2 regions of the Serratia sp. Sp408 genome follow, and region 2 is predicted to be linked to the other one. Evidence: predicted binding sites of a transcription regulator. Region 2 holds the regulator's gene; the other holds the start of a gene.
The links. The regulator PhoB, encoded in region 2, activates phosphate uptake and scavenging genes when phosphate is short. The targets are predictions, from matches to a motif close to CTGTCATAAAACTGNCNNAT.

Region 1: pstS (phosphate ABC transporter substrate-binding protein PstS) is a predicted target of PhoB. The motif match lies at 1,539-1,558, and genes of this name have one in related genera.

The regions. Positions count from the first base shown of each region.
Region 1 is NZ_JBXUFT010000003.1:311,329-314,746, forward strand. It holds gene pstC (phosphate ABC transporter permease PstC) at 1-311, opposite strand, end outside; gene pstS (phosphate ABC transporter substrate-binding protein PstS) at 389-1,429, opposite strand; gene AC2AXP_RS13855 (TetR/AcrR family transcriptional regulator) at 1,836-2,411, opposite strand; gene AC2AXP_RS13860 (SDR family NAD(P)-dependent oxidoreductase) at 2,629-3,414, shown strand.
Region 2 is NZ_JBXUFT010000001.1:148,728-152,145, reverse strand. It holds gene phoR (phosphate regulon sensor histidine kinase PhoR) at 1-1,248, opposite strand, end outside; gene phoB (phosphate response regulator transcription factor PhoB) at 1,273-1,962, opposite strand; gene sbcD (exonuclease subunit SbcD) at 2,174-3,400, shown strand; gene sbcC (exonuclease subunit SbcC) at 3,397-3,418, shown strand, end outside.

The DNA of each region.
Region 1 (3,418 bases), on a different contig from region 2:
GCCAGTTCGGTCAGGAACAGCGCGATGCCAAAGCTCACCGGGACCGCAATGATCAAGGCGATAAGCGAGGTAACGATGGTGCCGTATATCGGTACCAGTGCGCCAAACTGCTCCGCCGGTGCGTCCCACTCTTTGGTCCACAGGAAGGAGAAGCCAAACTTCTGGATGCTCGGCCAGGAAGCGAAGACGAGTGAAACAATGATGCCACCCAGCAGCAATAGGGTAATCAGCGCCGCCAGTTTCACTAGCGCGCTGAACAGGATGTCACCATTTTTGCTTGGAGCCTTAATGGTCGGCTTGTACTCAGCCATAGATTACTCTTCTGTTTAAAGCTGGGAGGGCCCGGCATACCGGGCCCAGATATAACGGCTAACCAAACGCTGGCCGCTTAATACAATGCTTTGCCTGAGCTGTCTTTCACGTTGGTTTTCCAGGCTGCGCGTACCTGTTCAACCACTTCGTCCGGCAGGGTGGCGTAATCCAGCGCTTTGGCTTCGTCGCCACCGGACTTGTAAGCCCAGTCGAAGAATTTCAACACTTCTGCGCCTTGTTCAGCTTTCTTCTGTTCCTTGTGAACCAGGATGAAGGTGGTGGAGGTAATCGGCCACGCGTCCTCGCCTTTCTGGTTGGTCAGGTCCTGGGCAAAGGTTTTGCTCCAGTCCACGCCTTTGGCCGCGTTGCTGAACGCATCTTCCGTCGGGCTGACCGCTTTGCCATCGGCGGACACCAGCTTGGTGTAGGCCAGGTTGTTTTGTTTGGCGTAGGCGTACTCTACGTAGCCAATAGCGCCCGGCAGGCGTTGTACGAATGCCGCGATACCGTCGTTGCCTTTACCGCCCAGACCGGTTGGCCAGTTAACCGTTGAGCCGGCGCCGATTTTCTCTTTCCACTGTGCGTTGACTTTGGCCAGGTAGCTGGTGAAGACGTATGAGGTACCGGAACCGTCAGCGCGGCGCACTACGGCAATGTTCTGATCTGGCAGTTTTACGCCCGGGTTGAGTTTGGTGATGGCCGGGTCATTCCATTTTTTGATATTGCCCAGGTAGATATCGCCCAACGTTTTACCGTCGAGGGTCAAATCACCGGATTTGATACCTGGAATATTGACCGCCAGTACCACGCCGCCAATCACGGTCGGGAACTGGAACAGGCCGTCAGCAGCCAGTTTTTCATCCGATAACGGCGCATCGGAGGCACCAAAGTCAACGGTATTGGCGATGATTTGCTTCACACCGCCAGAGGAACCAATCCCCTGATAGTTAACTTTGTTGCCGGTTTCTTTTTGATAAGAATCTGCCCACTTGGCATACACCGGCGCGGGGAATGTCGCACCTGCACCGGTCAGGTTGGCAGCAGCGAAAGTAGACACAGAGGCCAGAGAGAAAGTCGCTGCCACAATACTGGCGACGGTGGTACGCATCAGTTTCATAATCCCTCCTAATGGGATATTCAAAAATCGACTTCGAGTCGTTTTCATCAGAGTAAGTATTGCTGCAGGAGGGAAAATAGGACAGTTTGGTGACAGAAAAATGTATGAAATATGACAGTTATATGACAAGACGCGGGTTTTAAAATTAATTTAATTATAATCAATGCGTTATGAAAAACCCCGCCTGATTGGCGTGTTTTTTAATCTGCGGACTTTCTGAAAATGACTCTTTTTCTGCTTATTAATCAGCCGATTATTGATCGAATTATTCTCTTTAAAATGGCGGTTTCGACCGTAGATCGATAACGCGGCTGTGACGATCGCTCACCCCGCGACGCTAGCTCGCCGGCAATCCCACCGCCATCTCATGCGCCAGATTAACGTTTGATGACATTCTGGCCGTGGGTTACTGCGCAGCGCTTTTCGCCTGCGAACCCTCAGCGTCAAGGATACGCGTGCGGCAAACCTGCAGGATCTCATCTGCCAGCGCCGAACCTTGCGGGCAGGCACGCGACAGCACCACCGCCCCCACCAGATGGGCAAGCGTGTCGATAGCTGCGGCTCGGGTTTCACCTGCGCCATCGCCGCCCTGCGTCAGCATGGCCAACTGGCGTTCAATGCCTACGGCAAATAATTCCTTGACCGACTCGGGCTGGCGCGCCGCATCGGTGGACAGCGCCGCCATCACACAGCCGTCACCGATACCGTTGCGATGCTCGCGGGACAGGTACTGTTCGACAATCTGTGCGATATCCTTGCCTTCGGTTTTTGCCTGCGACTGGGCAAACCCGCAGGCCACTGCTTCCAACATCAGGTCGGCCTTGGAAGCAAAGTGTTTGTAAAACCCGCCATGGGTGAAACCGGCGGCCGACATCAGCTCGGCAACGCCAACGCCATCATAGCCGCGCTCGCGAAACAGCACCGAGGCCGTTTCTACGATGCGCATCCGGTTTTCCTGCGCCTGCGCTTTGCTCACTTTCATCTTTATCGGCCCTTCTCGTCGAAAATCATGGCGCCAGTATACATTGATGATGATCGTAATCAAACCGATTGACAAGTTAGATTATGATCATCATTATTAATCGCGCCAGCCAACCCTGACCCGATGATGGAAAACCGGCTGGTAAAAACCGTGATCCAACACCGAGCCCGCGGCCTAAGGTTGCATGCCGATATTGTTCAACCAAGAGAGTGAATCTATGACTACTTCTGCCGTCCTGATTACCGGCGCGTCCACCGGTATCGGTGCTGTTTACGCCGAACGCTTTGCCCACCGTGGCCACGACCTGGTGCTGGTCGCACGTGACCAGGCACGACTTGACGCGCTGGCCACACGCCTGCGGCAAGAAACCGGCGTGGCCGTGGATGTCCTGCCAGCCGATCTTACCCAATCCGACCATCTGGCACGCGTCGAATCGCGTCTGCGTGAAGACTCGCGCATCACCACCCTGATCAATAACGCCGGCATTGGCCAGTCAGGCGGCTTCGTCGAGCAGAACTCGGCGTCGATTGAACAGCTTGTCGCACTCAACATCACCGCATTGACACGGCTGGCCAACGCCATTGCGCCACGCCTGGTGCAGGCGGGTAGCGGCTCGATCGTTAATATCAGTTCTACCCTCAGCCTGATGCCCGAGTTTGGCGCGACGGTGTATGGCGCGACCAAGGCCTTCGTGCTGTACCTGTCGCAGGGTCTGCATCTGGAACTGTCACCCAAGGGCATTTATGTTCAGGCGGTATTGCCAGCCGGCACCTATACCGAAATCTGGCAGCGTGCAGGCATCGACAGCAGCACCCTGCCACCGATGATGGAAGTGGGCGAACTGGTCGATGCGGCGCTGGTCGGTTTCGATCGCCGTGAACTGGTGACCATTCCCCCTCTGCACAACGCCGAGAGCTGGGATGCATTGGATGGCGCAAGGCTGGCCATGCTGGCAGAGATCAAACAGGACGAAGCCGCGGCAAGATACAAAAACGGCCAATAAATCG
Region 2 (3,418 bases):
ACGTGTGCCGAGACCCGGTTCACTGAGCACTTCCAGCCGCGCATCGTGGTGACCCAGCGCGTGTTTGACGATCGCCAGCCCCAACCCGCTGCCGCCGGTCTGGCGGGAACGCGCCTTGTCGACGCGATAGAAACGTTCGGTCAGCCGCGGGATGTGCTCGGCGGCAATCCCCGGCCCGTTATCGCTGACCTGGAACTGCGCGCCATGCGGCGTCTGTTGCCAGCTGACTTCGATATGGGTGCCGGTCGGCGTGTGATTTACCGCGTTGTACACCAGGTTGGATACCGCGCTTCGCAGTTGATCCTCGTTGCCAAACACCTTCAATCCGTCATTCACCCGGAAGGTAATCTGGTGATTACCTCCGCTCAGCGACTGGGCCTCGCGCTGCAACACCCGCAGCATCAACGGCACGTCGACCTTTTCGTTCATATCAACGATCGGCGCCGCCTCGATGCGCGAAAGCGTCAGCAACTGTTTCACCAGCCCGTCCATGCGCCGGGTCTGCTCCTGCATGGTACTCAGCGCCTTGCTGCGCAGCGAGCCGTCCATTTCCTGGTCGCTCATCATTTCCAGATAGCCTTGCAGCACGGTTAACGGCGTGCGCAATTCGTGGCTGACGTTGGCAAAGAAGTTGCGTCGGGCGCCTTCGAGCTGACGCATCTGGGTAACATCGCGGGCAACCATTAACAGCTGCCCTTCCGAATAGGGCATGACGCGAAACTCAACGTAATGTTCATTATTGAGTTGCAGCGTCAGCGGGCGCGAGAATTCCTGCTGTTGCAAATAGCTGCTGAATTCAGGATAACGCAGCAGGTTGAGAATATGCTGGCCATTGTCTTCCGGCCAGCGGAAGCCCAGCAAATGCTGAGCCAGTCCGTTGCACCAGAAGATATTCCCCTCTTCGGTGGTCATGACTACCGCGTCGGGCAACGACTCAGCACCGCTGCGAAAACGCTTGATCAGCAAGGCCAGTTCACGCCGACGCCGACGGTTGCGTTGCTGCATCTGGTAAAGGCCATAGAACAGCGGCTCCCAGCTCCAACGTCCGGGCGGCGGCGTCATGCTGCGATCCACCCATAGCCAGTGCGAAAGCTTGAGCTGGTTATAGAAGTTCCACATCAGCGCGGCCAGTACCGCCGTCAGCAGCCACCAGGACAGATACCCGAAAATCAGGCCCAGCAACAGCGCGGGCAAACAGAAAAGGGCCAGCTCCAAAGCCAGCCTCTTCCAGGAAAGGCGTTCTAGCACGTTATGTTCTCCAGCACGGCGCGTTTAATAGCGCGTTGAGAACCGGTAACCGGTGCCCCGAACGGTTTGAACCATCTTGTCATGACCACTGGTCTCCAGCGCCTTTCGCAGCCGGCGGATATGCACGTCAACGGTACGATCTTCCACATAAACGTTAGTGCCCCAGACGTGATTAAGCAACTGCTCGCGGCTATAAACACGCTCTGGATGGGTCATAAAGAAATGCAGCAGCTTGAACTCGGTGGGCCCCATATCCAGAGCCAGTTCGTTGGCCATCACCCGGTGTGAAGAAGGATCCAGGCTCAGGCCCTGCATTTCGATCACCTCTTCTACCGCCATCGGCGATATGCGACGCATGACCGCCTTGATACGCGCCACCAGCTCCTTGGGGGAAAACGGTTTGGTAATGTAGTCATCAGCCCCCACTTCCAGGCCGCGCACCCGATCTTCTTCTTCGCCGCGCGCGGTCAGCATCATTACCGGAATGTCACGGGTCAGCGCTTCGCGCTTCATATGCTTGATAAATTGAATGCCGGAGCCGCCAGGCAGCATCCAGTCGAGTAACACCAAATCAGGGAACGGCTCAGACAGGCGCGTCACGGCGCTGTCATAATCCTCGGCTTCCAACGGTTGGTAACCATTCTGTTCCAACACAAAGCACACCATCTCACGGATCGGCGCTTCATCTTCCACCACCAGTATGCGTCTTGCCATCGTCAATCCTGCCAATGTGTTAGCGATCACAATTTGATTGCGGGCGCCATTATGCGTCAGTTTTGTGACAGATTTATGAAATAAACCGCGTTGCAAAAGTCACTTTATGAATGCCATTAAGCATAGCGACAAATTCGAGCGTGCAGAAAAACCCTTTTTTGTTTCCCTGCCCTTATAATCATCGCAACATTTTTTACGCTACGGTAGAAACATGCGCCTGATACACACCTCCGACTGGCATCTTGGCCAACACTTCTTCACCAAAAGCCGCGCCGCCGAACATCAGGCATTTTTGCGCTGGCTGATTGAACAGATCGACCAACAGCAGGTAGACGCGCTGATCGTTGCCGGCGACCTGTTCGATACCGGTTCACCGCCGAGCTACGCGCGCGAGCTGTATAACCGTTTCGTGGTGGAACTGCAGCGCACCGGCTGCCAATTGGTGGTGCTGGGTGGCAATCATGATTCCGTGGCGACGCTGAACGAATCGCGTGAATTATTATCCTGCTTGAATACCACCGTGATCGCCAATGCACAGAGCGAACTCGACCGGCAGATCGTGATACTGAATCAACGTGACGGCCGCCCCGGCGCGGTGCTGTGCGCGATTCCCTTTTTACGCCCACGCGATCTGCTGCTCAGCCGGGCCGGTGAATCCGGCAGCCAGAAACAGGCGGCGTTGCAAGAAGCGATTGCCGAGCATTATCAAACGCTGTATCAGGCCGCCTGTACGCGCCGTGATGCGCTCGGTGGCGCATTGCCGATCGTCGCCACCGGCCACCTGACTACCGTTGGCGTGACCAGCTCCGATTCGGTGCGCGATATTTATATCGGCACGCTCGACGCCTTTCCGGCGCAGGCCTTCCCACCTGCGGATTATATCGCACTTGGCCATATTCACCGCGCGCAAATGGTGGCGAAGAGCGAACACATCCGCTACAGCGGTTCGCCTATCCCGCTCAGTTTCGACGAGTTGGGTAACGCCAAAAGCGTGTTTATGGTGGATTTTGCCGACGGCGCGTTGCGTAAAATTACGCCGCTGGAAATCCCCTGCGTTCAGCCGATGCAGTTGATCAAGGGAGATTTACCGCAAATAGAGCGCCAGTTGCAGCAGTTCGCCGATTATCATGGCGAGTTGCCGGTATGGCTGGATATCGAGGTAGCAACACAGGATTACCTGAGCGACATCCAGCGGCGCATCCAACATCTGACGGATGAACTGCCGGTAGAGGTGGTGCTGCTGCGACGCAGCAAAGAACAGCGCCGTCAGGTGATTGACCGCCAGGACAAAGAGACGCTGAACGAACTGAGCGTCAACGAGGTCTTTGAGCGACGGTTAGCGCTGGAAACCGAGTTGGCCGCCCCCCGCCGCGAGCGAATGCGTGAAATGTTCCGCCAATCGGTGGACGCGGTGCAGCAACAGGAGCCTTCGGCATGAAAATCTTGAGCCTACGGC